Regions from separate parts of the Agromyces sp. GL_144 genome, predicted to be linked through region 1. Evidence: predicted binding sites of a transcription regulator. Region 1 holds the regulator's gene; the other holds the start of a gene.
What was found. The regulator LexA, encoded in region 1, represses DNA repair genes until DNA is damaged. The targets are predictions, from matches to a motif close to TCGAACANNTGTTCGA.
Positions count from the first base shown of each region.

Region 2: a site for LexA is predicted at 1,830-1,845, ahead of AC3IPY_RS06715 (HNH endonuclease signature motif containing protein). Genes of this name have one in related genera too.

Region 1 is NZ_CM174399.1:2,614,327-2,629,818, forward strand. It holds gene AC3IPY_RS11965 (pyridoxal phosphate-dependent decarboxylase family protein) at 59-1,438, opposite strand; gene AC3IPY_RS11970 (SseB family protein) at 1,538-2,434, opposite strand; gene priA (bifunctional 1-(5-phosphoribosyl)-5-((5-phosphoribosylamino)methylideneamino)imidazole-4-carboxamide isomerase/phosphoribosylanthranilate isomerase PriA) at 2,418-3,167, opposite strand; gene hisH (imidazole glycerol phosphate synthase subunit HisH) at 3,277-3,915, opposite strand; gene hisB (imidazoleglycerol-phosphate dehydratase HisB) at 3,912-4,526, opposite strand; gene AC3IPY_RS11990 (histidinol-phosphate transaminase) at 4,523-5,659, opposite strand; gene AC3IPY_RS11995 (LysM peptidoglycan-binding domain-containing protein) at 5,722-6,159, opposite strand; gene lexA (transcriptional repressor LexA) at 6,413-7,102, shown strand; gene metE (5-methyltetrahydropteroyltriglutamate--homocysteine S-methyltransferase) at 7,240-9,585, opposite strand; gene AC3IPY_RS12010 (methylenetetrahydrofolate reductase) at 9,582-10,610, opposite strand; gene hflX (GTPase HflX) at 10,890-12,413, opposite strand; gene AC3IPY_RS12020 (class I SAM-dependent methyltransferase) at 12,509-13,117, shown strand; gene dapF (diaminopimelate epimerase) at 13,181-14,062, opposite strand; gene miaA (tRNA (adenosine(37)-N6)-dimethylallyltransferase MiaA) at 14,067-14,984, opposite strand; gene miaB (tRNA (N6-isopentenyl adenosine(37)-C2)-methylthiotransferase MiaB) at 15,003-15,492, opposite strand, start outside.
Region 2 is NZ_CM174399.1:1,503,839-1,519,330, forward strand. It holds gene AC3IPY_RS06710 (Pr6Pr family membrane protein) at 1-1, shown strand, start outside; gene AC3IPY_RS06715 (HNH endonuclease signature motif containing protein) at 138-1,799, opposite strand; gene AC3IPY_RS06720 (MarR family winged helix-turn-helix transcriptional regulator) at 2,042-2,533, opposite strand; tRNA gene AC3IPY_RS06725 (tRNA-Gln) at 2,652-2,723, shown strand; gene glmU (bifunctional UDP-N-acetylglucosamine diphosphorylase/glucosamine-1-phosphate N-acetyltransferase GlmU) at 2,785-4,230, shown strand; gene AC3IPY_RS06735 (ribose-phosphate diphosphokinase) at 4,299-5,276, shown strand; gene AC3IPY_RS06740 (long-chain-fatty-acid--CoA ligase) at 5,283-6,983, shown strand; gene AC3IPY_RS06745 (hypothetical protein) at 7,004-7,498, shown strand; gene AC3IPY_RS06750 (hypothetical protein) at 7,505-7,858, opposite strand; gene AC3IPY_RS06755 (DUF202 domain-containing protein) at 7,855-8,196, opposite strand; gene AC3IPY_RS06760 (YidH family protein) at 8,204-8,557, opposite strand; gene gndA (NADP-dependent phosphogluconate dehydrogenase) at 8,590-10,002, opposite strand; gene AC3IPY_RS06770 (gluconokinase) at 10,194-10,712, shown strand; gene AC3IPY_RS06775 (50S ribosomal protein L25/general stress protein Ctc) at 10,907-11,533, shown strand; gene pth (aminoacyl-tRNA hydrolase) at 11,699-12,283, shown strand; gene AC3IPY_RS06785 (RNase H family protein) at 12,321-13,052, opposite strand; gene mfd (transcription-repair coupling factor) at 13,167-15,492, shown strand, end outside.

The sequences.
Region 1 (15,492 bases):
CTGCCGCCACCGACCGACATCCGGGCAGGATGCTCGCAACCGCACGGGAGGTGCGAGCTCAGGCGAGCGCCCGGCGCACGGCCTCGAGGGCCGTCTCGACGGCCGCGGCATCCGTCGACCGGTTGCTGACCGAGAAGCGCAGCACCTCTCGGCCGCGCCAGCGCGAGGGGTGCGCCAGCGCCGCGCCGTCGGCGTCGAGCGCCCGCGCCACCGCGGCGACGTCGTGCCCGTCGAGCGCCGCGCACACCTGGGTGAAGCAGACCTCGTTCATCACCTCGACGCCCGGCATGGACCGCAGCCCGTCGGCCAGGGCGGTCGCCGCGGCCGCGAGCCCGTCGACCAGCTCGACGACGCCCTCGCGCCCCAGCACCCGCAGCGCGGCGTACGTCGGCACGCCCCGCGCACGCCGCGAGAGCTCGAGCACCCGATCGGCCGGGTCGATGCCCGACGCGGCCGCCGGCAGGTAGGCGGCGTGCATCGTCATCGCCGCCACGAGATGCGCGGGCTCGGCCACCGCGACGATGCCGGCGTCGTACGGCACGTTCAACGTCTTGTGCGCGTCGGTCGCCCACGAGTCGCCGAGCTCGACGCCCGCGACGAGGTGGCGCAACCGCGGGCTCGCCGCCGCCCACAGGCCGAACGCGCCGTCCACGTGCACCCAGGCGCCCGCGGCACGGGCGATGGCGACGGATGCCGCGAACGGGTCGGATGCCCCGGAGTGGATGTTGCCCGCCTGGAGGCACACGATCGCGGGGCCCTCCCCTGCGGCGAGCGCGGCCTCGAGCGCCTCGGGACGGATGCGGCCCTCGGCGTCGGACGCCACGTCGGTCGGCCGCCCCAGGCCGAGCACGCGCAGCGCCACGTCCACCGACGGATGGTGCTCGTCGCCCGCGATCACCCGGATGCGCGGCGCGCCCTGGATGCCGTGGACGGCGTCGTCCCACCCGACGCGGTCGAGCACGGCGTGGCGCGCCGCCGCGAGTGCCACGAGGTTCGCGGTGGTCGCGCCGGTCGTGAATCCCGCGACGGTGCCGCCCGGCAGGCCGAGCAGGTCGCAGATCCAGTCCGCGGCGAGTTCCTCTGCGGCGTTCACGCCCGGGGTCACCTCGCGGAGGGCGGCATTCTGGTCCCACGCGCTCACGAGCCAGTCCGCCGCGAGCGCGGCGGGCGCCGTGCCGCCGATGACCCAGCCGAAGAAGCGGGCCGACTGCATCGCCATCAGACCAGGCTCGACGGCCTCGGCGAGGGCTTCGACGACCTCGGCGGCATCGGAACCCGCGACGGGCAGATCGCGCCCGAGCGCATCCTTCACGGACTCGATGCCCGTGCGCGGCACGATCTCGCGCGAAGCGAGCCCTTCGAGCCAGGTGCCCGCGATGCGCGCGGCGGCCTCGAGCGGCGCACGGAACTCGTCTTCGGATTCGGATGCTGCGCCCATGCGGTCCCCCGCACGTGAGTCTGCACCCGTGAACGAGGCGCGGCAACCCTCGGCGACGAGGATGGCGGGTCGAACGCCGGCCGGGCGGGCGGGCCCGCGTCAGGCCGAGGCCGGCGCGGCCCGGAGGCGCACCTTGAGCGAGTCGACGCCCGTGGCGATCACGTCATCGGCCGCCCAGCGCTGCGCGAGTCGCCCGAGCACGATGTCGAGCTCTGAACGTTCGAGCCCCGCCACCAACGAGAGCTCGACGATGAGTTCTGGGCCCGCGAGCCGTGCGTCGGGATCGCCCGCCTCGAGCTCGAAGCCGAGCACCGCGAGCTCGGTCGACACGGATCGAGCGAACGCCATGCGCACCTCGGCCGATTCGAACGACGGATGCCACGACTGGGACTGGGCGACGGACCAGACCGCGGGGCGGCGCAGCACGAACTCCGTCGGCGATCCGGGGTCGAGCACCACGAGATCAGTGCCGTCGTCGGCCGCCGCGAGCGCGACCCGGATGCCGTCGGCCGGCACCGGCCGTGCGACCGGGTTCCACCGCGACATCGCGTCGACCGAGGCGAACACGGGCAGCACCCGGCGCCCGTCCGGGCCCTCGACCGTCACGATCGACAGCTCCTGGCTCTTCTCGATCGCGAGCCCGTGCTCACCGATCTCGGTGCCGCCGTCGCCGAGCTCGGCGAGCAGCGGGATGAGCAGCCGGGATCCGCCGAATGCGGCGACGACGTCGGCCTGGCTTCCGTCACCGTCGCGGAATGCCGTGAGCGCCGCAGCGAGCGCCTGCGGAGCCCGTCCGTCGTCGGCCGCGTGCGGGTTCGGGGCGAGCGATCGGCCGGCCCAAGGAACGCCGGCCGAATCGGTCGATCCGCCGGGGTCGGCGTGGTGGTCGTGCACCCGACCCGCGGCGCCGCCGGTCGCACGCCCGCCCGCGGCATCCGCAGGTCTGGGCGGATCGACCGGTTCGACGCCGTCGCCGGACTCAGTGGGACGCGACATCCAGCGCCTCGGGCAGCGTGAACGCGCCCGCGTAGAGGGCCTTGCCCACGATCGCGCCCTCGAGGCCGAGCGGCACGAGTTCGCGGAGGGCGACGATGTCGTCGAGGTTCGAGATGCCGCCGGATGCCACGACCGGACGGTGCGTGCGGTCCATGACCTGGCGCAGCAGGTCGAGGTTGGGGCCCTGCAGCGTGCCGTCCTTCGTGACGTCGGTGACGACGTAGCGCGCGGCGCCGGCCTCTTCGAGGCGGTCCATGACCTGCCACAGGTCGCCGCCGTCCTTCGTCCAGCCGCGGGCGGCGAGCGTCGTGCCGCGCACGTCGAGGCCGACCGCGATGGCCTCGCCGTACTGGGCGATGACCGAGGCGGCCCACTCGGGGTTCTCGAGCGCCGCGGTGCCGAGGTTGATGCGCTTGGCGCCGATCTCGAGCGCGTGCTCGAGCGAGGCGTCGTCGCGGATGCCGCCCGAGAGCTCGACGTTCACGCGGCCGCGCACCTGGCGGATCGCCTTCTTGAGGATGGAACCGTTCGAGCCACGGCCGAACGCCGCGTCGAGGTCGACGAGGTGGATCCACTCGGCGCCCTGGTCGGCCCAGTCGACCGCCGCGTCGATCGGGTCGCCGTAGTTGGTCTCGGTACCGGCTTCGCCCTTGGTCAGGCGAACGGCCTTGCCGCCCGCCACGTCGACCGCGGGAAGCAGCACGAGGCGGGGGGTCTTGTTGAACTCACTCATCACTGTCCTAGGAGAATTTCAGACGCCGCAGAACCGCGGCATCGGCACAGTCACAGCATCCTAGTCGCCGGTCGGCGTGGCGCTCGGATCGTGTGACGCGTCGGGTCGCTCACTCGAGCGAGCGGATCCAGTTCGAGAGCAGGCGGATGCCGGCGTCGGCCGACTTCTCGGGGTGGAACTGGGTGGCCGACAGCGGTCCGTTCTCGACCGCGGCGAGGAACGGGCCGCCGTGCTCGGCCCACGTGAGCCGGGGCTTCGGGAACGGCGGCATGACGTCGAGGGTCCACTGCTGCGCCGCGAACGAGTGCACGAAGTAGAACCGCTCGTCGGCGATGCCGTCGAAGAGCACGGAACCCTCGTCGGGCCGCACCGTGTTCCACCCCATGTGCGGCAGCACCTCGGCCGGGAGCTCGGTGACGGTGCCCGGCCACTCGCCGAGGCCCTCGGTGTCGTTGCCGCGCTCGACGCCGTGCTCGAAGAGCACCTGCATGCCCACGCAGATGCCGAGCACGTGCCGGCCGCCGGCCAGCCGCCGGTCGATGATCTCGTCGCCGCGCACCGCCTCGAGCTGCTCGACGACGGCCTTGAACGCGCCCACGCCGGGCACGAGCAGTCCATCGGCCTCGAGCGCCGCCGTGCGATCGGACGTGACCTCGACCTCTGCGCCGGCACGCTCGAGTGCCTTGGCCGCGGAGTGCACGTTGCCCGAGCCGTAGTCGAGCACCACGACGCGCCGCGTACGGGTCACAGGGCGCCCTTGGTCGACGGGATGCCCGACACCAGCGGATCGAACGCCTTCGCCTGGCGGAACGCCCGTGCGAACGCCTTGAACTCGGCCTCGGCGATGTGGTGCGCGTCGCGCCCGCCGAGCACGTTCACGTGCACCGTGAGGCCGGCGTTGAACGTGATCGCCTCGAAGACGTGACGCACCATCGACCCCGTGAAGTGGCCGCCGATGAGGTGGTACTCGAAGCCGGCCGGCTCGCCCGTGTGCACGAGGTACGGACGCCCCGAGATATCGACCACGGCCTGCACGAGCGCCTCGTCGAGCGGCACGAGGGCGTCGCCGTAGCGCGAGATGCCGCGCTTGTCGCCGAGCGCCTGGCGGATCGCCTGACCGAGCACGATGCCCACGTCTTCGACCGTGTGGTGCACGTCGATGTGCGTGTCGCCCGTGGCCCGCACGGTGAGGTCGGTGAGGGAGTGCTTCGCGAACGCCGTGAGCAGGTGGTCGTAGAACGGCACCGAGGTCTCGATGTCGCTCGCACCGGTGCCGTCGAGGTCGATCGAGAGATCGATGCTCGACTCGCTCGTCTCGCGCTGCACCCGCGCCGTGCGCGGCGCGTTCGAAGTGGTCATGCGTCCATCCTATTCACGGCGCCGTTGCCGGCGTTCGAGCCTGGATCGGCCGCCACGTTCGGCGCGAACTCGGCGATCGCCTCGAGGAACGCCGTGGTCTCGGTCTCGGTGCCCGCCGTCACGCGCAGGCACCCCGGCAGGCCGATGTCTCGGATGAGGATGCCTCGTGCGAGCAGCGCCTCGAAGACGCCGTGGGGGTCATCGACACCGCCGAAGAGCACGAAGTTCGCGCCGCTGCGGTACGGGTGGAACCCGAGCCGCCCGAGCTCGTCGACGATGCGTTCGCGCTGGCCGCGGATGTCGTCGACCATCGCGAGCATCTCGTCGCTGTGCGAGAGGGCCGCCAGCGCGGCCGCCTGCGTGAGCGCGGAGAGGTGGTACGGCAGTCGCACGAGGCGGAGCGCATCGACGACCGCCGGGTCGGCGGCGAGGTAGCCGACCCTCGCGCCCGCGAAGGCGAACGCCTTGCTCATCGTGCGCGACACGATGAGCCGAGGGCGGCCCTCGAGCAGGTCGAGGGCGCTCGGCGTGCCCGGATCGGCGAACTCGTGATAGGCCTCGTCGACCACCACGATGCCTCGCGCGGCATCGACGACGGCGGTGATCGTCTCGTGCGGGAGCGGCGTGCCCGTGGGGTTGTTCGGCGAGCAGAGCAGCACGATGTCGGGGTCGTGCTCGCGGATGGCCGCGACCGCGGTTTCGGGGCTCAGCTCGAACTCGGCGTCACGGCCGCCCTCGACCCAGCCGGTGCCGGTGCCCGCGGAGAGCAGCCCGTACATCGAGTACGTCGGCGCGAAGCCGAGCGCCGTGCGCCCCGGACCGCCGAAGGCCTGCAGCACATGCTGCAGCACTTCGTTCGAACCGTTGGCGGCCCAGATCTGGTCGGCGTCGAGGCCGTGACCGAGGTAGCAGGCGAATGCCGCCCGGAGTTCGGAGAATTCGCGGTCGGGATACCGGTTCAGGTGGAGGATGGCGGCCGCGACACGAGCGACGATGTCGTGGGCGACGGCCTCGGGAATCGGATGCGTGTTCTCGTTGACGTTGAGCGCGACGGGGACCGCCTTCTGCGGGGCTCCGTACGGGCTTCGGCCGCGAAGGTCATCGCGGATGGGCAGGTCGTCGAGAGTGGTCACCCGATCAATGCTAGCGAGCAGGCCGCATCGCCCGTCACCGTCGCGACACCGGGCGAAACCGCCTACGGCGCGACCGGCAGCGCGAGTCGCTGGCCGGGCTGGACGGTCGAACTCTCGAGCCCGTTGAGGCGCATGATCTCGTCGATGATCTCTCGCGGATCGCTGGCGGGAGCGATCGACTCGGCGATGCGCCAGAGCGATTCGCCATCGGCGACGGTGAGGTAGGAGAGGCCCACGTTCGACGGCCCATCGACGTCGGCCGCGGCTCCCCCGCTGCCGAGCACGATTGAGATGGCGAACACCGCGACCGGGATCGCGGCGAGCGTGGTCAGCACGACCCGCCCACGCCGGGTGAGGCGGAGCCGGCTGCGTACGGCACCGCTGAGGGCGTACGCATCGAACCCGCCGGAGACGGAGTTGCCGGCGTACGAACCGCCGCCCATCACGGCACCGCCCACTACGGCACTGCCCGAAACAGCTTCGACCATCACTGCGCTCATCTCGCACCTCCTGTAGCGAGTCGCATCCGGCCCTCGGCCGGGAGGACCGGATGCGAAACTCTGTTCCGAATATATCTTCGAACTTCGAACATCGCAAGGATCTCGTTCGAATGGAATTCGACGCCGGATCTCACGACACACTCGAACGGATGTTTGCCGCACCAGTGCGGGGCGGATACAGTTTCGAATGTCCGAGGACATTCGAACAGACACCACCGACATCCGTTCGGTGCATCAACCCAGAGGAGCGACGATGAGCACCGAACTCGACGACCAGCGCGAGTCCGGCCGCAGCCGACGCCGCAAGAGCCTCAGCGCGAAGCAGATCTCGATCCTCGAGGCGATCCAGCGGTCGGTCGCCGACCGCGGCTACCCGCCGAGCATGCGCGAGATCGGCGATGCGGTGGGGTTGTCCTCACTGTCGAGCGTCACCCATCAGCTCAATCAGCTCGAGCTCGCCGGCTACCTCCGGCGCGACCCGAACCGGCCCCGTGCCCTCGAGGTGCTCATCGAGCTCCCCGGTCTCGACACCCGGGCGCCGTCCGTCGGCGACCCGACCCCGGTCGGCGACGCCGCGATGGTCCCGCTCGTCGGCCGCATCGCCGCGGGTGTGCCCATCACGGCCGAGCAGCAGATCGACGAGGTCTTCCCGCTGCCGAGGCAACTCGTCGGCAAGGGCGAGCTGTTCATGCTGAAGGTCGTCGGCGACTCCATGATCGATGCGGCGATCTGCGACGGCGACTGGGTCGTCGTGCGCTCGCAGCGCACCGCGGAGAACGGCGAGATCGTCGCGGCCATGCTCGACGGCGAGGCGACCGTCAAGGTGTTCCGGCAGCGCGACGGACACACGTGGCTGCTCCCGCGCAACAGTGCGTTCGAGCCCATCCTCGGCGACGCCGCCGAGGTGCTCGGCAAGATCGTCGCGGTGCTCAGGTCGGTCTGAGCCGGGAGCTCTGAGCCGGTCGGTCTGAGCCGGTCGGTCCCGAGTGGGCCGGCCCGAGCCGATCACGCGGCCACTCCGAAACCGCGAACGGCGGGCGACACCCGATGCGTCGCCCGCCGTTCTTCGGGGTGAAGGTGCTAGACCGCGGCCGGCTCCCGACCGGCGAGTGCACGCACCTCGTTCGTCGCGGCGACGAGGTTCTCGAGCGAGGCCACGGTCTCGTCGTACCCACGCGTCTTCAGGCCGCAGTCGGGGTTGACCCAGAGCCGAGTCGCCGGGATCTCGCCGACCGCGCGCTCGAGCAGCGCGGTGACCTCCTCGACGCTCGGCACGCGCGGCGAGTGGATGTCGTAGACGCCCGGCCCGATGCCGTGGTCGAACCCGCTCGTCGCGAGGTCGTCGACGACCTCCATGCGGCTGCGGGCGGCTTCGATCGAGGTGACATCCGCGTCGAGGTTCTTGATCGCGTCGATCACGACGCCGAACTCCGAGTAGCAGAGGTGCGTGTGCACCTGAGTCGCGGATGCCGCTCCCGCCGTCGCGAGGCGGAACGAGCCGACCGACCAGTCGAGGTACGCCGGCTGGTCGGCGCGCTTCAGCGGCAGGAGCTCGCGCAGCGCGGGCTCGTCGACCTGGATGATGCGGATGCCGGCCGACTCGAGGTCGGTGATCTCGTCCCTCAGGGCGAGCGCGACCTGGCGCGCCGTGTCGCCGAGCGGCTGGTCGTCGCGCACGAACGACCAGGCGAGGATCGTCACCGGGCCGGTGAGCATGCCCTTGACGGGCTTCTCGCTGAGCGACTGCGCGTACGCCGACCACTCGACCGTCATCGGCTCGGGCCGCGAGACGTCGCCCCAGAGGATCGACGGACGCGTGCACCGCGAACCGTACGACTGCACCCAGCCGTTCACCGTCACGGCGAAGCCGTCGAGGAGCTCGGCGAAGTACTGCACCATGTCGTTGCGCTCGGGTTCGCCGTGCACGAGCACGTCGAGGCCGATGCGCTCCTGCAGCCGGATGACGCGTTCGATCTCCTCGCGCATCTGCGCGGTGTACGCCTCGGCCGACAGGGCGCCGCTCACGAGGCCCGCCCGGGCGCGCCGGATCTCGCCGGTCTGCGGGAACGACCCGATGGTCGTGGTGGGCAGCTCCGGCAGGTCGAGCGAGGCCTGCGCCGCGACCCGCTCGTCGTACGAGTCGCGCGAGAAGTCGCGGTCGCCGAGCGCCGAGAGTCGGTCGCGCACGGCCGGCACGCGCACGCCGGGTGCGCCCGCGCGATCGGCCAGGGCTGCGGATGCCTCGTCGAGATCACCCTCGATGGCGCCACGCCCCTCGGCGAGGCCGCGCGCGAGCACGGCGACCTGGGCCACCTTCTGGTCGGCGAAGGCGAGCCAGCTCGCGAGTCGGGGGTCGAGGTGGGGCTCGTCGGCGACGTCGTGCGGCACGTGCAGCAGCGAGGTCGAGGTGGAGACCGCGACCGAGCCCGAGAGCGCCTGGACCGCCTCGACGCGCGCGAATGCCGCGGCGAGGTCGCCGCGCCAGATGTTGTGGCCGTCGACGACGCCGGCGACGAGCGTCTTGGCCGCGAGCGACTCGGCGGTCGCGGGGTCGAGCGCGTCGGGCAGGGCACCGCGCACGAGGTCGAGCCCGATGGCCTCGACGGGCGTGGCCGCCAGGGCGGGCAGTGCCTCGTCGAGCGAGCCGTACGGCGCGGCGACGAAGATCGACGGCCGCGCCGAGACAGCGCCGAGCACGTCGTAGGTCGCGCCGATCGCGCCGAGAATGCGCGCGCGGGACTCGTCGAGGCTCTCGCTGACGAGGGCGGGCTCGTCGAGCTGCACCCACTCGGCCCCGGCCTCGGCGAGACGCTCGAGGAGCTGCGCGTAGACGGGCACGAGGTCGTCGAGGCGATCGAGCGGACGGAATCCGTCCGGCGCGTCATCCGCCGCCTTCGCGAGTGCGAGGAACGTGATCGGTCCGACGATGACGGGACGCGTGAGGTAGCCGGCGGCGCGCGCCTCGACGAAGCTCGCGAGAATGCGCTCGGCGTGCAGCGAGAAGGCGGTCGTCGGCGAGATCTCGGGCACGAGGTAGTGGTAGTTCGAGTCGAACCACTTCGTCATCTCGAGCGGCGCGTGCTCGCCCTGGCCGCGCGCGATCGTGAAGAGCCCGGCGAGGTCGACGCTGCCCTCGTCGTCGACGAGATGGGCGAACCGGGCGGGAACGGCGCCAACGGCCACCGCCGCGTCGAGCACCTGGTCGTAGAACGAGAACGACTCGGGGATCGACGAGTCCTCGCGCCCGAGGCCGAGGCCCGCGAGACGGTCGCGCGTGGCGGCCCGGAGCTCCGCCGCGGCGGTCTCGAGCTCATCGGCGTCGATGCGTCCGGCCCAGAAGGCCTCGACGGCGCGCTTGAGTTCTCGGCGGCGTCCGATGCGCGGATAGCCGATGATCGTTCCGGTGGGGAAGGTGCGTGCGGTCATCGTCTCGTGACGTTCCTCTCGTTGGCGGTCTTGGGTGCGTCGGCGGTCTTGGGCGCGTCGGCGGTCGTGGTCTTCGGCGTCAGCCCGAGTCGGTCGATGAGCTCGAGCACGGCCTCGTGGCGGTTGTACGTGTAGAGGTGCAGCCCCGGCGCGCCGCCGGCGAGCACCTCGGCAGCGAGCTCGGCCGCGAAGGTGATGCCGATGTCGGTCTGGCCGGTGGCATCCGGTTCGATCTCGAGCGCGATCGAGTACTCGGCGGGCGGCTCGACGCCGGTGAGCTCGGTGAGCTTCGCCAGCCTCGCCGGGGTCGTCGTCGGCATGATGCCGGGCAGGATCGGAATGGTCACGCCGGCGGCCCTGGCGCGCTCGACGAACGTCAGGTAGTCATCGGCGAGCCAGAACAACTGGGTGATCGCGAGGTTCGCGCCGGCGACCTCCTTCGCGAGCAGCACGTCGACGTCACGCGAGGGGTCCTTGGACCGAGGATGTCCGGTCGGGAACGCGGCCACGGCGACGCGGGTGCGATCGGCTCGCGCATGGATGCGCCGCGCTCCCGGATTGCCCGGAACCGCGACCTGGGCGAACGGCTCGCGCTCCTGCTGCACCCGGTGGATGAGCTGCACCAGCTCGGCCGCCGTCGCCAGGTCGCCGAGCGAGGCGTCCTGCTCGGCGCCGGCCGGCGGGTCGCCCCTGAGCGCGAGGAAGCTGCGGATGCCGGCATCGAGGAACCGTCGCACGAGATCGTTGGCCTCGGCGTGAGAGGAACCGACGCAGGTGAGGTGCGCCATCGGCTCGACGTCGGTGTTCTCGAGGATGTACCGGAGCACCGTCAGCGAACGGTCGCGCGACGAGCCTCCGGCGCCGAACGTGACCGAGATGAACGCCGGATCGACCTGCGCCAGGCGGTCGATGGTGCGCCCGAGCGCGATCGCCGCGGCATCCGTGCGCGGTGGGTAGAGCTCGAACGACAGCGGCGTCGCGGAGCCACCGCCCGTTGCGTTCGTCTCGTCGCCGTGCTGCACCATGCTCTGCTCCCCGGTGGACACCGTGGGGCGGGGCGGGCACACAGGCCGCGTACCCCGGCCGTCACGGCTGGTGGTCTCGCGGGCGGGTGCCGGGCTCGGCTGTCGCTCCAAGTGCCGGACGTCTGGCCCGGCACGTTTCGATCAAGATCAGACCATACGCGGATGTCGCGGCATTCCGCCACGGGTTGCGACGTTCTTCGACGCAGAACGTCATCGAACGTCGGGCGAGTCTCACGCGAACCGACCCACCGGCGTCGGAGCCCGACGGGCCCGACTGCGTCAGGACGCGGCGGCGGCCGCCGAGAAGACGTCGAGCTGGGCGGCCTGCTCGGGTGAGACGAGCGCCCGCACCCTCGTGCCGCCCTCGTCGTACTCGACCGACAGCACCCGGGCCGACTCGTGCAGCGTCGACACGACGTCGCCGCGATCGTAGGGCACGAGCAGGTCGATCTCGACCGACGGGTCGGGCAGCATGCGCGTGATCGCGGCGAGCACCTCGTCGACGCCCTCGCCCGTGCGTGCGGAGGCGAAGACCGCATCGGGGGCGAGCCCGCGCAGCACGAGACGCTCTTCGGGGCCGACGAGGTCGGCCTTGTTGAACACGATCAGCTCGGGGATGCTGCGCGCACCGACGTCGCCGATGACGTCGCGAACGGTCGCGATCTGCCCGGCGGGGTCGGGGTGGGCGGCGTCGACGACGTGCACGATCAGGTCGGCGTCGCCGACCTCTTCGAGCGTCGAACGGAACGCCTCGACCAGCTGATGCGGCAGGTTGCGCACGAACCCGACCGTGTCGGCGATCGTGTAGACGCGGCCGTCGGCGGTCGTGTTGCGCCGCACGGTCGCGTCGAGGGTCGCGAACAGCGCGTTCTCGACGAGCAGCCCCGCACCTGTGATGCGGTTGAGCAGGCTCGACTTGCCCGCATTCGTATAGCCGGCGATGGCAACGGAGGGCACCGCGTTGCGGCGCCGGTTGGCGCGCTTCGCATCGCGTGCGGGCTTCATGCCCACGATCTGCTTGCGCAGCTTCGCCATGCGCGAGTGGATGCGGCGGCGATCGAGCTCGATCTTCGTCTCACCGGGGCCGCGGGAGCCCATGCCGGCACCCGCGCCGCCGACCTGGCCACCGGCCTGGCGGGACATCGACTCACCCCAGCCGCGCAGTCGCGGCAGCAGGTACTCGAGCTGCGCGAGCTCGACCTGGGCCTTGCCCTCGCGGCTCTTCGCGTGCTGGCTGAAGATGTCGAGGATGACGGCCGTGCGGTCGATGACCTTGACCTTGACCACGTCTTCGAGCGCACGCCGTTGGCTCGGGGCGAGCTCGGTGTCGGCGATGACGGTGTCGGCGCCGACCGCCGCGACCACGTGGCGCAGTTCTTCGGCCTTGCCTCGGCCGAGGTAGGTGCTGGGATCGGGATGCGGCCTGCGCTGCAGGAGTCCGTCGAGCACGCGCGCACCGGCCGTCTCGGCCAGGGCCGCGAGCTCGCGCATCGAGTTCTCGGCGTCGTCTTGGGAGCCCTGCGAGTACACGCCGATGAGCACGACGTTCTCGAGCCGCAGCTGCCGGTACTCGACCTCGGTGACGTCTTCGAGCTCGGTCGAGAGCCCCGCCACGCGTCGCAGCGCGGCGCGGTCTTCGCGCTCGAACTGGTCGCCGTCGGTCGTGGACCGGCTCGAGGCATCCGCTCGCATGATGGCGGTCGCCTCGCCCGCGCCGAAGCGCGCCACGTTCGCGGACGGTTCCGCGTTGCGCAGCACCCGGTCGACGGCGTCGTCGGTGGGGCGGTCTTCGGCTTCGTTCATTCTCTCAACCCTACTTCGCTCTCGGTCTTCGGTCGGTCGTGATCTGCGGATGGGCTGTGCGGGGGACGTGCATCGCGGTGCGCTACCGTGCTGGGATGGGCTCCGACCACTACTTCTCCGCCTCCCCCCGCAGCGATTCGCGCACCCGGACGATCCGCGTGCACCTCGCCGGGCGAGACGTCGATCTCGTGACCGCGGCCGGCGTGTTCAGCCCCGAGCACCTCGACCAGGGCACCTCGGTGCTCCTGGACACCGTGCCCGCTGCACCCGCCACGGGCCACCTGCTCGACCTCGGCGCCGGCTGGGGCCCCATCGGCCTCGCGCTCGCGCTGCAGTCTCCGGATGCCACGGTGTGGGCCGTCGACGTCAACGAACGCGCCCTCGACCTGGTGCGTGCGAACGCGGCCCGCCTCGGCCTCGTGAATGTCAACGCCGTGCTGCCCTCGGATGTTCCCGACGACATCCGGTTCGCGACGATCTGGTCGAACCCGCCGATCCGCGTCGGCAAGCAGGAACTGCACGCGATGCTCTCGACGTGGCTGCCGCGCCTCGACGAGGACGCGACCGCCTGGCTCGTCGTCGCCAAGCACCTCGGCGCGGAATCGCTGCAGCGGTGGCTCGGCGACGAGCTCGGCCTCGAGGTCGAGCGCGCGGAGACCTCGAAGGGCTTCCGCGTGCTCGCCGCGGGCCGTCCGCTCGGCTGACGACCTGATCGCGACGTACCGCGGCTCGCGCTCACCTGAGCGCGAGCGAGCTGGAGCGCACGCTCAGGCGAGCGCGAGCACCCCGTCGAACACGAGCTCGGCCGGACCCGAGAGCGTCACATGCTCGCCGTCGGGGCCCTCGAACATGCGCACGCCGACGAGGCCGCCGGGAACCTGCACCCGCCACTCGTTCGGTGCGCCCGCGCCCGCCCAGTGCCGCACGGCGAGCGCCGATGCGACGGCGCCGGTGCCGCAGGAGAGCGTCTCGCCGGAGCCCCGTTCGTGGACGCGCATGCGGATGCGGCCGATGCCGGCCTCGACGAGCGGCTCGGCCGGCACCACGAACTCGACGTTCGCCCCCGCGGCGGGCGCCGGGTCGAGGATCGGGAGGTAGCCGAGGTCGAGGCCCGCGAGTTCGTCATCGTCGGCGAGGGCCACGACGACATGCGGGTTGCCGACGTCGATGCCGAGCCCCGGCCGGGCGACCGGAAGACCCTTGGCGCGCACGAGCGGGTCAGCCCCGTCGAGACGCCAGGTGCCCATGTCGACCTCGAAGCCGTGCTCGGAACGGCTCACCCGGCGAATGCCCGCTCGAGTGCCGATGGCGATCGACTCTGCGGCGGCGAGGTCGACGAGGCCCTGATCGAGCAGGAACCGCGTGAACACCCGGACCCCGTTGCCGCACATCTCGGATTCCGAGCCGTCGGCGTTCCAGTAGTCCATGAACCAGACGGCCTCGGGGTCTTCGGCCACCGTGGCGGCGCCCGCGGCGAGGTTCGTCGAGCGCACGGCGCGGATGAACCCGTCGGCACCGACGCCGAAATGCCGATCGCAGACGGCGGCGATCTGGGTCGGCGTCAGCTCGGTGTCACCGTCGGGGTCGGCGAACAGCACGAAGTCGTTGCCGGTGCCGTGGCCCTTGGTGAAGCGGAGGTCGAAGGACATCTGCTCAGTCTATGGCGGACTGCCGGGCCAACTCCCGGTCGCGCGCGGCGACGTCGGCGGCGTCGATCTCGACCGCATCGCGGTAGCGCCGGAACCATCCGACCTGCCGTCTGGCGTAGGTGCGCGTGAGCTGCTGGGTCTCGGCGACGGCCTCGGCCCGCGCCATGCGCCCCTCGATCTCGGCGAGCGCCTGGGCGTACCCGATGGCCCGCCGGGCCGTCACGCCGCGTTCGATGCCCCGCGGGATCAGGGCGCGCACCTCGTCGACGAGGCCGTCGTCGAACATGCGGGCGGCGCGGGCGTCGAGGCGCGCGACCAGATCGGCGCGCTCGCTGCGCAGGTGCACGATGCGGTGCGCACGCCACGACACCGGCTCGTCGGGCAGGCGCGCGGCCTTCGGCTCGCCCGTGAGCTCGATCACCTCGAGCGCCCGCACGATGCGCCGCCCGTTCGCCGGGTCGACGGCGCGTGCCGTCTCGGCGTCGATCTCACGCAGGCGCGCGTGCAGCAGGCCGGGGCCCAGTTGGGCGAGGTCGTCCTCGAGCCGCGCTCGCACCGCGGCATCGGTTCCCGGGAACCGGAAGTCGTGGATCACCGACGACACGTACAGCCCCGAGCCGCCCACGAGCAGCGCGACGTCGCCGCGCTCGAGGATCCGGTCGATCGCCTGCCGTGCGTCGCGCTGGTAGGCGGCGACGGATGCCTCGTCGGTGACCTCGAGCACGTCGAGCAGGTGATGCGGCACGCCGCGCCGCTCGGCGGGCGAGAGCTTGGCCGTGCCGATGTCCATGCCCCGATAGAGCTGCATGGCGTCGGCGTTGACCACCTCGGCCGTTCGGCCCGTTCGTCCGAGGGATTCGGCGAGGTCGAGTGCGAAGTCGGACTTGCCGGTGCCGGTGGCGCCGACGATCGCGATGAGCATGCGCGTTGTCCGCCGCGCTCAGCGGAGGTCGTCGTCGGGGTCGTAGATCGGGAACGTGCCGAAGCCGGGCTTGATGAGCGGCTCGGCCGCCGCTGCCCCGGTCTGCGTGGACGGCAGCACCCGCACGGTCGGCAGGCCGAGCGAGACGCGCGCCGCGCCGCCGCCGGATGCGCCGCCGGGCACCGCCGGTACCCCGCAGCTCTCGGCCAGCGAGCGATCCCAGGCGTCGCCGGAACGCGTGCGACGGATCTCGAGCGGCGAACCGTCGGGCGCGTCGGCGATGAGGTGGAACGGGGCCGCCTGGGTGATCGTGACCGACACGACATCGCCGGGACGCGGGACCTCGGAGCCCTCGGGCACCTCGAAGTGCACGAGTCGGCTGTCTTCGGCGCGACCGCTGAGGCGGTGCGTCTCGGCGTCCTTCTTGCCCTCGCCCGTGGACACGAGCACCTCGACGGCACGGCCGATGAGCTTCTGGTTCTCCTCCCAGGAGATGCGCTCCTGCAGT
Region 2 (15,492 bases), 1.1 Mb from region 1:
AGACGTGTTCGTCGCGTGCGCGGCCGATCGCGCGAGTTGCCGATTGCGCGCGCTGCCGATCGCGGGCGCGGCCGATCGCGCGATGCAGTCGATGCAACTCGCGCCGTTCAAGATGTCGACGCTCAGAATCCCGACGCTCAGAATGGTGGAGCGACCTCCTCCGGATCGACCCTTTGCCCACCGCGTTCATCTCTCGAGCCCTCGGGTGTAGCTCCGGTTGGCGCACCGGGCGGTGATGCTGGTGATGCGGCCGATGTGTCGGTTGGGATGTGGTGTTCGGGGTGTGTGGTGTGGGTGCTTCCGCCGGGTGAGGTCCATTCGAGGACCGCGCCCGGGAGATGTCGTACCGTCCAGGAGGTCTCGTGTTTGAGGTGGTGGTGTGCGGCGCAGAGGTGGGCGAGGTTGTCGAACGCGGTCGCGTTGCCGTACGCCCAGTCTTGGGTGTGATCGACCTCGCTGCGCGACGCGCGACGGTTGCAGCCCGGGAACCGGCAGGACCCGTCGCGGACCTCGAGCCACCGCTTGAGATCCGCCGGCGGGCGATAGCGGGTGCGGTCCACGTCGAGCACGGTGCCGGTGACGGGGTGGGTCAGGATGCGGATGAACGAGGGTGCGTGCGCTGCGAGCCGGCGGGCGGTGTCGTCGTCGACGGGGCCGTACCCGTCGAGCACGGCGGCCGCGACAGGCAGGTCGGGCATGGCGGATGCGCCCAAGGCGCCCGAATCGCCGGTTGCGCTCGACGCGCCCAGCGCGCCTGACGCGTCCGGCACGGCGGTGGCGCCAGGTGCTGCGGTCGCGGTCGGGGTAGGCGCGGCCCGGCCGGGCTCAGTCAGCAACGTGAGCACCGGGACCGTGACGTGCACGCTCGGACGCACCGACGCGACCGCCGCAGCAAGCTCAGACCCCGACGGCAACGCCCCGTAGAGGAGCAGATCGCGCGCGGTGTCGGTACGCACCTGATCGGGTGTGACGTGTCCGGCACGATCATGGTCGGCAGTGCCTCGACCACCCGAGGCCGCGTCGGTGAGGGCGACCCGCGCCACACCGTCGAGGCGGTCGGCGATCAGTGCGGCATCGGCCGCGGGCAGCAGCAGGTGCAACCAGCTCATGCCATCACGCGCCGGTTCGAGCTCGACCCGACGAGTGGCCCGCGCCGCCCGATGCCGGTCGGCGAGGGATTCGGCCAGCAGCTCTTCACGAAGCGCTCGCGCCTTGCGTCGCAACGTCGCCGCGGACACTGTTGCGGCCAAAACGGCGAGGCGTTCATCGAGGCGGGACAACACGCCGTGCTCGTCATCGACCTCGTCATCGATAACCGCGCACGCCTCGATGATGACCCGCGCGTGCTGGAGGGACAGGTCGCCGGCCCGCATCGCCGCCAACGTCGCCGGCAACGACGTCGACAACGTCCACGCCTCGTCGAGCTGACGTTGCATGCTGCGCTCGGGCACCCGCAACGCGGTCGCCAGCTCGGCGACGACGCTGCGGTGGGCCATCTCGCGACGCCGGGACGCCGACAGCGACGACGCCACGAACGCGGCCTCGGCCCGGATCGCATGAGAGAGCGCGAGGAACATCACCTCGACCCGGACCGAGGCCTGCATCGCCTCGACCCGCTGCGCCTGCACCACCGCATCGACCAACCCCGCGAGCTGATCTCGCGCCACCGCATACGGCGAACGCGCATCATGCGCGGCGTCCGCAGCAGCCCCGACCGCAGCAGACCCGACGTGATCGACAGGCCGCGGCGAAGACGCGGAACCACCACCGAGATGGGGAGCCGGGCCGTCGCTGCGCATACCTCGATTCTACCGGAATTCAGCCGACATTCGAAGATATGTTCGAGAACTGTGGAGGGAATCGGCACCAGCATTGCGCCTGACCATGTGCTGCACCGAGCCCGGGAAGCGCAGTCCTCGAACGCGACAACGCGACAACGCGACAACGCGAGAACGCGAGAACGCGAGAACGCGAGAACGCGAGAACGCGAGAACGCGAGCACCCGGCGAACCGGCGAGCCCACGCCGGGCACCCGAATGAGTCAGTCGAAACCGAGGCTGAGCTTGCGCAGCAGCCCGGCGAGCCGTTTCTGCTCGGCGGCCGGCAGGCTGTCGAGCAACTCCGCCTCGGCGTCGACGAGGCGTGTGATCGCGGCATCCACCCGGGTGAGGCCTGCCGGACTCATCTCGACGAGGATGCCGCGACCGTCGTTGGGGTCGGTCTGCCGGGTGACGAGACCGCGCTCGACGAGACGGTCGATGCGGTTGGTCATCGTGCCGCTCGAGACGAGGGTCTGCTGCAGCAGTTGCTTCGGCGAGAGCCGGAACGGCGCGCCGGCGCGGCGCAGGGCCGAGAGCACGTCGAACTCGCTCGACTCGAGCTCGGAGCGGGCGAAGGCCTGCCGGCGCGCGCGATCGAGGTGCTTCGACAGTCGCGCGACGCGCGAGAGCACCTGCAGCGGTGCGAAGTCGAGGTCGGGGCGTTCGCGTTCCCAGTCCTCGACGATGCGGTCGACCTCGTCGGCATGCGTCATCCCGCCATTATCCCGCGGCAGCACGTCGCCGACAGCGCGACGCCGACAGCGCGACGACGCGGTCACCCCGGCAGGTCTGGCAGACTGGATGGCGCCCGTGCGCACCCCGCCCGAGCGGTCCGCCATAGTGTAACGGCAGCACGACAGCCTTTGGAGCTGTTCGGTCCAGGTTCGAATCCTGGTGGCGGAGCCGGAACGCCGCCGGAGGCGACGCAGGAAGCCGCCGGATCCAACCCCACAGGAAGACGCGAATGACCGATCAGAACCTCGCCATCATCGTCCTCGCCGCGGGGCAGGGCACCCGTATGAAGTCGGCCACGCCGAAGCTGCTGCACCCCCTCGCCGGGGCGCCCATCGTCGCGCACGTGCTCGCGACCGCGCGCAGTCTCGAAGCCGCCCACGTCATCGCGGTCGTGCGCCACGAACGCGACCAGGTCGCCGCGGCCGTCGAGGCCGAGCTGCCCGGTACGCTCATCGTCGATCAAGACGAGGTGCCGGGCACGGGTCGCGCGGTCGAGCAGGCGATCGACGCGCTGCCCGCCGACTTCGACGGCGAGGTGCTCGTGCTGAACGGCGACGTGCCGCTGCTGAACGCCGACACCCTCGTCGGCTTCCTCGAGCGTCACCGTGATCGCGATGCGGCGGCATCCGTGCTCTCGGCCTTCTACGACGACCCCACCGGCTACGGGCGCATCGTGCGCGACAGCGTCGGCGTGTTCGACCGCATCGTCGAGCAGAAGGACGCGAGCGACGCCGAGCGCACCATCTCCGAGATCAACGCCGGCATCTACGCGTTCGGCGCCGCGGCGCTGCGCGACCAGCTCGCGAACCTCACGACCGAGAACGCGCAGGGCGAGAAGTACCTCACCGACGTGATCCAGCTGCTGCGCACCGCCGGCTCCGAGGTCGAGGCCGTGCCCGTGACCGAGCCGTGGCTCGTGGCCGGCATCAACGACCGCGCCCAGCTCTCCGAGACGGCCGCCCGCCTGAACGCCCTCATCGTGCGCGGCTGGCAGCTGAACGGCGTGACGATCGAAGACCCGGCGACCACGTGGATCGACCTCACCGTGCGCATCGCGCCCGACGTGACCATCCGCCCCGGCACGCAGCTCAAGGGCGCCACGGTCGTCGAGACCGGGGCGCTCATCGGCCCCGACACCACGCTCACCGACTGCGAGGTCGGGGTGGGCGCCGAGGTGCGACGCACCGATGGAACGCTCGCGGTCGTCGGCGCCGGAGCCACGGTCGGCCCGTTCTCGTTCCTGCGCCCGGGCACCGTGCTCGGCGCCGACGGCAAGATCGGCGCCTTCGTCGAGACGAAGAACGCGACGATCGGCACCGGCAGCAAGGTTCCGCACCTCAGCTACGTCGGCGACGCCACGATCGGCGAGCATTCCAACATCGGCGCGGGCTCGATCTTCGCCAACTACGACGGCGTGCGCAAGCACCACTCCGAGGTCGGCTCGCATGTTCGCACCGGCTCTCACGGCGTCTTCGTCGCGCCGGTTAGGATTGGGGACGGCGCCTACACGGCCGCCGGCACCGTCGTCCGAAAAGACGTCCCGTCCGGCGCGCTCGCCGTGAACGTGGCACCGCAACGCAACATCGAGGAGTGGGTCCAGAAGCACCGGGCCGGTTCTGCGGCGGCCGACGCCGCCGAGGCCGCGCGCGAGGCATCCGGTTCCGACGCCGACTGAACACACCGCGACTGAACACACCGCGGCCGAACACACCGCGTTTGGCGCAGGTGGAGAGGACACAGCACATGTCGGGAATCGAGACCACCGGATCGAAGCGGCTCGTGCTCGTGTCGGGGCGGGCGCATCCCGCCCTCGCCGAGCAGATCGCCGAAGAACTCGGCTCGGAGCTCGTGCCCACCGATGCGCGCACCTTCGCGAACGGCGAGATCTACGCGAGGTTCGATGAGAGCGTGCGCGGGTCCGACGCCTTCGTGATCCAGTCGCACACCGCGCCGATCAACGAGTGGCTCATGGAGCAGCTCATCATGCTCGACGCGCTCAAGCGTGCGAGCGCGAAGCGCATCACGGTCGTCGCACCGTTCTACCCGTACGCGCGTCAAGACAAGAAGGGACGCGGACGCGAGCCGATCTCGGCACGCCTCGTCGCCGACCTCTTCAAGGCCGCCGGCGCCGACCGCATCATGTCGATCGACCTGCACGCCGCGCAGATCCAGGGCTTCTTCGACGGCCCCGTCGACCACCTCTTCGCCATGCCCGTGCTGCTCGAGGAGTTCAAGAACTCGCTCGACCCGTCGACGCTCACCGTCGTCTCGCCCGACATGGGTCGGGTGCGCGTCGCCGACATCTGGAGCGACAAGCTCGGCGCACCGCTCGCCATCATCCACAAGCGCCGCGACCCGCTCGTGCCGAACCAGGTCTCGGTGCACGAGATCGTCGGCGACGTCAAGGGCCGCGTGTGCCTCCTGGTCGACGACCTCATCGACACCGGCCGCACGATCGTGAAGGCCGCCGAGGCGCTGAAAGAAGCCGGTGCGACGGGCGTCGTCGTCGCCGCGACGCACGCCGTGTTCTCCAACCCGGCCACCGAGATCCTGCAGTCCGAGGTCATCGACCGCGTCGTCGTCACCGACACGCTCCCGGTTCCCGAAGAGAAGCGCTGGCCGCGCCTCACCGTGCTGCCCATCGCGCCGCTCCTCGCGCGCGCCATCCACGAGGTCTTCGAAGACGGCTCGGTGACGAGCATGTTCGACGGCGCGGCGTAGGCCGCGATGACGATCGAGACGCCACGCCCCTGGCTCGCCGGCTACGCCGACGGCGTGCCGCACGACATCGAGCAGCAGACCGACTCGCTCTACGACCTCGTGCGCGGCTCCGTCGAGGCCTACCCCGACAGCGTCGCCCTCGAGTTCTTCGACCGCACGACGACGTACCGCGAACTCGGCGCGCAGATCGAGCGCGCGGCCGAGGGCCTGCGCCTGCTCGGCGTGCAGCCGGGCGACCCGGTCGCGCTCGTGCTGCCGAACTGCCCGCAGCACATCGTCGCCTTCTACGCGGTGCTGCGCCTCGGCGGCATCGTCATCGAGCACAACCCGCTCTACACGCCGCGCGAGCTCCGCCACCAGTTCGAAGACCACGGCGCCGCCGTCGTCATCGCGTGGGACAAGGTGGTCGACACGATCCAGGCCTTCCCGGCGGATGTCTCGGTGCGCGAGATCGTCTCGGTCGACGTGACCCGGGCCATGCCGTTCGCCACCCGCGCGCTGCTGCGCCTGCCGATCGCGAAGGCGCGCGAGTCGCGCGAGGCGCTCACCACGAAGGTGCGCGGCACGACGCCGTGGCAGAAGCTCGTGGCATCCGACCCGGTCGACGCGCACATCCTCGCGCCCTCGGTCGACGACGTCGCGCTCATCCAGTACACGAGCGGCACCACCGGCAGCCCGAAGGGCGCGACGCTCACGCACGCGAACCTCGTCGCGAACGCCGCGCAGTCGCGCGCGTGGGTGCCGCAGATCGAGCGCGGCAGCGCGGTCGTGCACGCGGTGCTGCCCATGTTCCACGCCTACGGCCTCACGCTCTGCCTGACCTTCGCGATGAGCATGGGCGCGCGCCTCGTGCTGTTCCCCAAGTTCGATCCAGACCTCGTGCTGAAGTCGATCAAGCGCCGACCGCCGACCTTCCTCCCGGCGGTGCCGCCCATCTACGACCGGCTCACGAAGGCCGCCGCCGAGGCGGGCGTCTCGCTCGACGGCATCGAGATCGCGATCTCGGGCGCCATGCCGCTCTCGGCCGACGTGGTCGAACCGTGGGAGGCGGCATCCGGCGGATACCTCGTCGAGGGCTACGGCCTCAGCGAATGCTCGCCCGTGCTCATGGCCAATCCCGTCGCACCCAATCGCCGCGCCGGCACGGTCGGTCTGCCGCTGCCCTCGACCGAGGCGCGCGTCGTCGACCCCGACGATCCCCAGACGGATGTCGCGGCCGGCGCCGAGGGCGAGCTCATCGTCCGCGGCCCGCAGGTGTTCACCGGCTACTGGCAGAAGCCCGACGAGACGGCCGCGGTGTTCGTGCCCGCGACCGACGGCGGCACCGACTGGTTCCGCACCGGCGACATCGTCTCGATCGACGCCGACGGGTTCGTGCGCATCGTCGACCGCATCAAGGAGCTCATCATCACGGGCGGCTTCAACGTCGCCCCGAGCGAGGTCGAAGAGGCCCTGCTCGCGCACCCCGACGTGATCGAGGCCGCCGTCGTCGGCGTGCCCGACGAGCACTCGGGCGAGCAGGTCGTCGCGGTCGTCGTGCTCCGCGACGGCGCCGAACTCGACGAGCAGGGCATCCGCGCCGTCGCGCGCGACGGGCTCACGGCCTACAAGGTGCCCAAGCGCGTCTTCGCGACCGACGAACTGCCGCGATCGCTCATCGGCAAGGTCATCCGCCGCGAGGTGCGCAACCGCCTGCTGGCGGACTGACGCCGACGGCCGGATTCGCCATGCCGTTCCTGTCCTCGCAAGCCGCAGCCGCACTCGCGGCGCTCGCCGCCGTGGAGGCGAGCGATGAGGTCGCGCCGCTCGACCGGCTCCGAGGCATCCGCTCGCTCGTGACCGCGCTCGAGACGGAGCCCGCGACGCTCACCGCCGTACGCGACGCCGTCGCGACCGGCGCCTCATGGGAGGAGATCGCGGATGCCGCGGGCCTCAGCCCGTCGGCCGCGAAGTACCGGTGGGCCGGCGAGGACGCCGAGATCGCGGAGCGTCAGGAGGCGAGTCGTCGTCGCAAGCGCGAGCGGCCGTCGAGCGTGCCGACCGACCTGCCCGGCGAGAGCGTGTCCGAGGCCGCCAAGCGGCTCGGCGTCACGCCGCAGGCGATCTACCAGCGCGTGACGCGCGGACTCGTCGAGGCGCGCACCATCACGCTGCCCGACGGGCGCGCATACAAGCGCGTGTTCTTCGCGGATCTCTCAGACGAGGGCGCCGCGGGCGACTGACGTGGATCAGGTGGGCGTGCCGACGCCGTAGCGCGGGGCGGCCGGGAAGAGGCCGAAGTTGGCGAGGTGGCGATGGTCGCCGTTCTCCATGGTCGCGTAGCACTGCCAGCCCGGCCCGCCCGCGGCGAACAGCTCGAACGGGGCGTCGGTCGCGACCTCGCCGCGGATCGCGGCGGTCGCGAATGTCGCACACGCGGTTCGCGCCGTGGTGTTCGCCACCGAGAGGGTCGAGAGCACGATCGGGAGGACCAGGCCGGCGAGCGCCACGATCACCAGGATGCGCAGGGCGCGGTGGCGGCCCGGCCTGCGCGGCCGGTCGACCGGCTCGTAGCCCGCGAGCTCGGGGTGCTCCTCGCTCATCGGGCCGTCTCCAGGAGGAGGGACACCATGCCCGCGACCGCCGCCAGCACGACCGTCGCCGCGACGACGAGCAGCGGCCATGCCGACGGCATGACCGGTCCGCGTTCGGCCGCGAGCTCGCGTCGGCGCACCATGCCGTAGGCCGCGGCGGCGGCCGAGATCGCGAAGAGCACCACGCCGGCCGTCGCGAGCGCGGGCTGATCGGACACGAGGCCCGAGCGCAGCACGAGTACCGCGTTCACGGCGATCGCCAGCCCCGTGCGGCTCCAGGCGAGCGCGGTGCGCTCGGCCTGGAGGCCGGGGTCACGGGGCGGGAGCTCGATCGACGCGTCGGACATATCGGCCTCAGGACACGAGGATCATGACCGCGATCACCGCGGCCGCGAGCAGCGAGACGGCCGCGAGGATCGGGATGACGACGCTGCCGGGGAGCGGACGGCCGTTGCGCATCGCGATCTCGTTCGCGCGCCACCGCACGTAGGACAGCGCGCCGAGCACCGCCGCGACCACGGCGAGCCCGACCGCCAGGGCGAGCACGAGCCCGCGCGGTCCGATGGACTGCGCGAACTCGAACAGCAGCACGCCGCCCGCGAGCAGCGCCAGCGCCGTGCGGATCCACGCCAGGAAGGTGCGCTCGTTCGCGAGCGTGAACCGGTAGTCGGGTTCGTCGCCCTCGCGTCGCCACTTCGGCTGCGGCATCCGATGGTCTCTCTCTCGGCCGTGGACCGCGGCTAGTGCGTCGACGGCGTCGTGGCGATCTCGGTGCGGTCGCCCGACCACAGCGTGTGGAACACGCCCGGCTTGTCGATGCGCTTGTAGGTGTGCGCGCCGAAGAAGTCGCGCTGACCCTGCACGAGCGCGGCCGGCAGGCGGTCGGCGCGCAGGCCGTCGTAGTACGCGAGCGACGAGGCGAACGCCGGGGCGGGGATGCCGGTCTCGACCGAGCGCACGACGACGCGACGCCAGGCGGCCTGCGCGCGCGTGAACGCCTCGGCGAAGTACGGCGCCGAGAGCAGGAGCTCGAGGTTCGGGGTCTCGGCGTAGGCGTCGGCGATGCGGTTCAGGAACTGGGCTCGGATGATGCATCCGCCGCGCCAGATCTTGGAGACCGCGCCGAGATCGATGTTCCAGTCGTACTCGACGGCGCCGGCGCGGATCGCGTCGAAGCCCTGCGAGTAGGCCACGATCTTCGAGGCGTAGAGGGCCAGGCGCACGTCTTCGATGAAGGCGTCGACCTCGTCGGCCGGGATGCGCTCGGCCTCATCGGGGCCGGAGAGGCCCTTGGCGGCCGCGCGCTGCTCGGGGTGCGACGAGAGGCCGCGGGCGAACACGGCCTCGGCGATGTTCGAGACGGGCGTGCCGAGGCTGAGGGCGGTCTGCACGGTCCAGACGCCGGTGCCCTTGGAGCCGGCCTCGTCGAGGATGACGTCGACGAGCGGCGCGCCGGTCTCGGCGTCGACCTGGCGCAGCACCTCGGCGGTGATCTCGATGAGGTAGGACTCGAGCTCGCCGCGGTTCCACTCGGCGAACACGTCGGCGATCTCGGCGGGGGACTTGCCCGTGCCGCGGTGGATGAGGTCGTAGGCCTCGGCGATGAGCTGCATGTCGGCGTACTCGATGCCGTTGTGGATCATCTTGACGAAGTGGCCGGCGCCGTCGTGGCCGATGTGCGTGACGCACGGCTCGCCCTCGGCGACCGCGGCGATGGACTTGAGGATCGGGCCGAGGGTGACCCATGACTCGTCTGAGCCGCCGGGCATGATGGACGGGCCGTTGAGCGCGCCCTCCTCGCCGCCCGAGATGCCGGCGCCGACGAAGTTGATGCCCGTCTCGCGCACCTCGCGCTCGCGACGGATGGTGTCGGTGAACAGCGCGTTGCCGCCGTCGACGATGATGTCGCCCGGCTCGAATCGGCTCGCGAGCTCGGAGATGACGGCGTCGGTGCCCTTGCCCGCCTGCACCATGATGATCGCGGTGCGCGGCTTCGCGAGCGAGGCCACGAAGTCGTCGTAGCTCTCGGCGGCGACGAAGCCGGCCTCGGGGTGCTCGTCGACCAGCGTGCGCGTGCGCTCGGGGGAGCGGTTGAACACGGCGACGGTGTTGCCCTCGCGGCTCGCCAGGTTGCGGGCGAGGTTCGACCCCATAACCGCGAGTCCGACGACGCCGATGTTTGCTGATCCGGTTGCAGGCACGAACACACTCCTCGTGAGATTTCTGGGGGTCGACTCAAGCGTACTGTGAGGCGGCCTCACCGTTGCACGGTGTTGCTGAGAGGGCGGCCGACAGCACGCGCTGGCTAGGCTGGTGCCGACCGAATCAGGCGAATGGAGATCCGATGGCGAGCTCGCCCATCGTCGTCGTCATGGGCGTCTCCGGGTCCGGCAAGTCGACGATCGGCGTGCTCGTGGCGAACGAACTCGGTGTGCCATTCGTCGACGCCGACGACCTGCATCCGCTCGCGAACATCGAGAAGATGGCCTCGGGCGTGCCACTCGACGACGACGACCGGCGGCCCTGGCTCGAGACCGTCGGATCGACGCTCGCCGAGGCGGCGCGCACGGGAACAGGCCTCGTCATCGCCTGCTCCGCGCTGAAGCGCGCGTATCGAGACGCGATCCTCGCAGAGGCGCCTTCGACACGGTTCCTGCACCTGCACGGCAGCCGCGAGGTGCTCGCCGCCCGCACCGAGGGCCGCACCGGACACTTCATGCCGGCGAGTCTCCTGGATTCGCAACTCGCGAGCCTCGAGCCGCTCGAGCCCGACGAGCCGGGAATCGTCGTCGACGTCGCCGGCCCGGTCGAGACGCTCGTCGAACAGGCGGCCGCGCAGTTGGCTGCTAGACTGGGCGATTGAACTTCGGCGAGGGAGGCCCGCAGCGCGAGAGATCGCGCACGAGGCATCCGTGATCGACGCGGTGGGAGCTGGCTCCACGGCTATTCCTCACGCATCCGCGCATCTTGCATGCCGCGCGTTCGAGTTGAAGACATCAGACACACGATCTGGGCCGCCGCGCCGACAAAGCCGGGCCCCCACCAAGGAGACACATCATGGCTGAAGACAACAAGGTCGTCGCGGAGCTCCGCGACTCGTTCGGCAAGGGCGCTGCCCGCAAGATCCGCGCCGTGGGCAAGATCCCCGCCGTCATCTACGGCCACGGCACCGACCCGCAGCACGTCACGCTGCCCGGCCACCAGGTGCAGCTGCTCATCCGCAAGGCGAACGCGGTGCTCGACCTCCAGATCGAGGGCAAGAGCCAGCTCGCGCTCGTCAAGGACGTCCAGAAGGACCCCGTGCACCAGGTCATCGAGCACCTCGACCTCATCGTCATCAAGAAGGGCGAGAAGGTCCAGGTCGAGATCCCCGTGCACGTCGAGGGCGAGACCGCCGCCGGCACCATCGCCGACCTCGACTCGCACACCCTCCTGCTCGAGGTCGAGGCGACCCACATCCCCGAGAGCGTCGTCGTCTCGGTCGAGGGCCTCGAAGAGGGCGCCCAGATCCACGCCAAGGACGTCGAGCTGCCCAAGGGCGCCACGCTCATCACCGACGGCGACTCGCTCATCGTCAACGTGCACACCCCGCAGAAGGCCGACCTCGGCGAAGAGGCCGAGGCAGCCGAGGGCGAGGCCGTCGAGGCCGCCGAGGCTCCCGCCGAAGAGGCCGCCGCGGAGTAGTCCCAGCCCACGCACGGCGATCGGGCCTGCGGCACCGCATCCGGGTACGCTCGGATGCGGGCCGCGGGCCCGTTCCGCACACGCCCGTCCTGTTCTGCACACGAGAGGAGCGACCCAGTGGGCTTCCTCGATCTCTTCAGATCCCGTCCGAAAGGCGAGCACACCGTGGCCGCGAACACCTGGCTCGTCGTGGGCCTCGGCAATCCCGGCGCGCAGTATGCGGCGAACCGGCACAACGTCGGCCAGATGGTCGCAGACGAGCTCGCCTCGCGCTTCGGCGCGACCTTCAAGACCCACAAGACGCCCTCGCGCGTCGCCGAGGGGTTCCTTCGACCCGGCGGCCCGAAGCTCGTGATCGCCAAGTCGAACAGCTACATGAACACGTCGGGCGGCCCGGTCTCGGCGCTGCTGAAGTTCTACGGCCTCGGGCCCGACCGGCTCATCGTCGTGCACGACGAACTCGACATCCCCTTCGACACCGTTCGGCTGAAGGCCGGCGGCGGGCACGGCGGGCACAACGGCCTCCGCGACATCCTGAAGGCCACCGACAACGCCGACTTCACGCGCGTGCGCGTCGGCGTCGGCCGCCCTCCCGGTCGGCAGGACGCCGCCGACTTCGTGCTGAAAGACTTCTCGGGCACCGAGCGGGCGACCCTGCCCAACCTCATCTCCGACGCTGCCGACGCCGTCGAGGCCATCGCCGATCTCGGGCTCGTCGCTGCGCAGCAGAGGTTCCACTCGCCGGCCTGAGTCGGCGGCGGGCGCTCGTCGCTCCCGCGCGTGCGCCTCAGATCAGGCCGCGCAGGTACTCCTCGGGCGAGATGCCGGCCGCGCGCGCGAGCTGCAGGAGGCGGTCGTGCTCCTCGGTGGAGAGCTCCACCGTGAGCTGATGCCAGGCGTCGGGCGCGTCGTCGAGCGAGAAGAGCGCGTCGTCCTCGCCGAGGCCGGGGGCGGATGCCGCGTCGACATCGAGTTCGATGACGTCGGCTTCGACATCCGGGCCGACGGATGCCTCGACGCGGGCTGCGACCTCCGTCGTCGTCTGCGCAGCGCCGTGCTCGTCGACCCAGCCCGGACCGGACGGGATCGGGCCGCCGCTGCGGTAGGCCTCGGCGACCGTTCGCGCGCGGATGTCGGCCGCCTCGTTCATGGGATGCCCGACGTGGCCCTTGACCCACTCGAAGCGGTAGCGCCGGCCGGCGAGCTCCTCGTCGAGCTCCTTCAGCAGTTCGACGTTGAGCACGGGCTTGCCGTCGGCCTTGCGCCAGCCCTTGCGCTTCCAGCCCTGCATCCACTTCGTGATGCAGTTGATGACGTACTGGCTGTCGCAGAGCACGAGGAGCTCGTCGTCGAGGTGCGACGTGGCGCGGAACAGCTCGAGCACCGCGCGCAGCTCGCCCTGGTTGTTGGTCGCGTGCTTCCAGCCGCCGGCGGCCCAGCGGTCGTCGTCGACGTACCAGGCCCACCCGGCGGGGCCGGGGTTCCCGAGTGCGGATCCGTCGGCGGCGGCAGTGATCACGGGTCTCCTCGGGCTTGCGGTGTGCGGCACCGTCGTGTCGGGTGCGCGGCGCCCATCGTATCGGGCGCCGCCGACGGACGTGGTCGTGTCGGTGGCCGCGCGTAGACTCGCGTGGTGATCCTGCAGGGCTTGAACACGGCGCTCTCGCGCGCCTCGACGATCGACGCTGCGCTGGCCGAGGCCCTGCGCAACGCCGACTTCTCCGCGCCCGAGGGGGTCGATGCGCCCCTGCTCGCGGGCCTGCTCTCGCGGCGGGCCGACGCGGGCCTCGCGCCGGCACTGCTCGTGATCACGGCGACGAGCCGAGAGGGCGAACAGGTGCGCGCCTCGATCGAGCCGTACCTCGACGAGGTCGAGGTGCTCGAGTTCCCCGCCTGGGAGACGCTGCCGCACGAGCGCCTCAGCCCGTCGGCCGAGACGGTCGGGCGGCGACTGCACGCGCTCCGGCGCATGCACGACTGGCAGCACGACGGGTCGCGGCATCCGCTCGTCGTGGTCGCCTCGGTGCGCGCGGCGCTGCAGCCGCTCGCCGACAACCTCACCGACCTCGAGCCGATCGAGCTCGTCGCCGGCGGCCGGGGCCACGACCTGTCCGCGATCTCGCGCACGCTCGTCGACCTCGCCTACGCCCGGGTCGACATGGTCTCCCGGCGCGGCGAGTTCGCGCTCCGCGGCGGCATCCTCGACGTCTTCCCGCCGACCGCCGACCACCCCGTGCGCGTCGAGTTCTTCGGCGACGAGGTCGAGGAGCTGCGCGCCTTCTCGGTCGCCGACCAGCGGTCGCTGCCAGAGGTCGTCGAGCGCGTGGTGCTCGCGCCGAGCCGCGAACTGCTGCTCACACCATCGGTGCGTCAGCGCGCCCGCGAGATGGTGCACGAGTTCCCGAGCCTGTCGGGCATGCTCGAGAAGGTCGCCGAGGGCATCCCCGTCGAGGGCATGGAGTCGCTGGCCCCCGCCCTGCTCGACCGGCTCGTGCCGTTCGCCCACTACCTGCCGCTCGGTGCGGCCGTCGCCGTGCTGCAGCCCGAGCGCGTCACGGGTCGCGCCGCGAGCCTCGCCGAGACGAACCGCGAGTTCCTGGGCGCCGCCTGGAGTGCCGCCACGGTGGGTGCCGATGCCCCCATCGACCTGGCCGCGGGCGACTTCCTCACGCTGCGCGAGTTCCGCGACGCGACGCTCTTCAGCGCGCCGGGCGAACCCGATCCCAAGCGCGTCTGGTGGACCTTCTCGAACTTCGACATCGGCGATGCGGCCTCCGTCGTCGCGGCCGCGGGCGACGGCGAAGGCGCCGATCTCGCCGCGAGCGTCGCGTCCGACTACGTCCGCGTCGCCGCCACGGCCATGCCGACCTTCGCCGGCAACGTCGCCGGGGCCATCGATCACGTCGCCGAGCGCCTGCGAGACGGCTGGAGCCTCGTCGTGGCATCCGCCGGTCACGGTCTCGTCGAGCGTGCACGCGACGTGCTCGCCGAGGCCGGCCTCGCCGCCCGCATCGTCGAGACGGTGCCGGCCGACCTCGAAGCCGGCGTCGCGTACCTCGTGCAGGCCGGCGCGGCCAGGGGCTTCGAGGTGCCCGAGGTCAAGCTCGGCCTGCTCTCCGAGACCGAGTTCTACGGGCGCGCCGTCGGCTACGACACGCGCCGCAACACCAAGCTCGCGTCCAGGCGGCGCAACGTCGTCGACCCGCTGCAGCTCAAGGCCGGCGACTTCGTCGTGCACCAGACGCACGGCATCGGCCGGTTCGTCGAGATGGTGCAGCGCGAGGTCGCCACCGGCTCCCGGCCCACGGGGCCGAGTCGCAGGGCCGGCATCGCCCAGCAGCCCAAGGCCGTTCGCGAGTACCTCGTCATCGAGTACGCGCCCTCCAAGCGCGGGCAGGCGGGCGACCGCCTCTTCGTGCCGACCGACCAGCTCGACCTGCTCAGCCGCTACGTCGGCGGCGAGGCGCCCTCGCTCTCGAAGATGGGCGGCAGCGACTGGGCCCAGGCCAAGGGTCGCGCCCGCAAGGCCGTGCGAGACATCGCCGTCGAACTCGTGAAGCTCTACTCGGCGCGCATGGCGGCCAAGGGTCACGCGTTCGGCCCCGACACTCCGTGGCAGCACGAGCTCGAAGAGGCCTTCCCGTTCGTCGAGACGCCCGACCAGGTGCAGACCATCGACGAGATCAAGGCCGACATGGAACGGCCCATCCCCATGGACCGCCTGCTCGCCGGCGACGTCGGCTTCGGCAAGACCGAGGTCGCCGTGCGCGCCGCGTTCAAGGCGATCCAGGACGGCAAGCAGGTCGCGATGCTCGTGCCGACCACCCTGCTCGTCAAGCAGCACCTCGAGACGTTCACCGAGCGCTTCGCGGGTTTCCCGGTGCACGTGCGCGCGCTCAGCCGCTTCCAGACCGACAAAGAGGCCCGCGAGACCATCGCGGGGCTGACCGACGGCACCG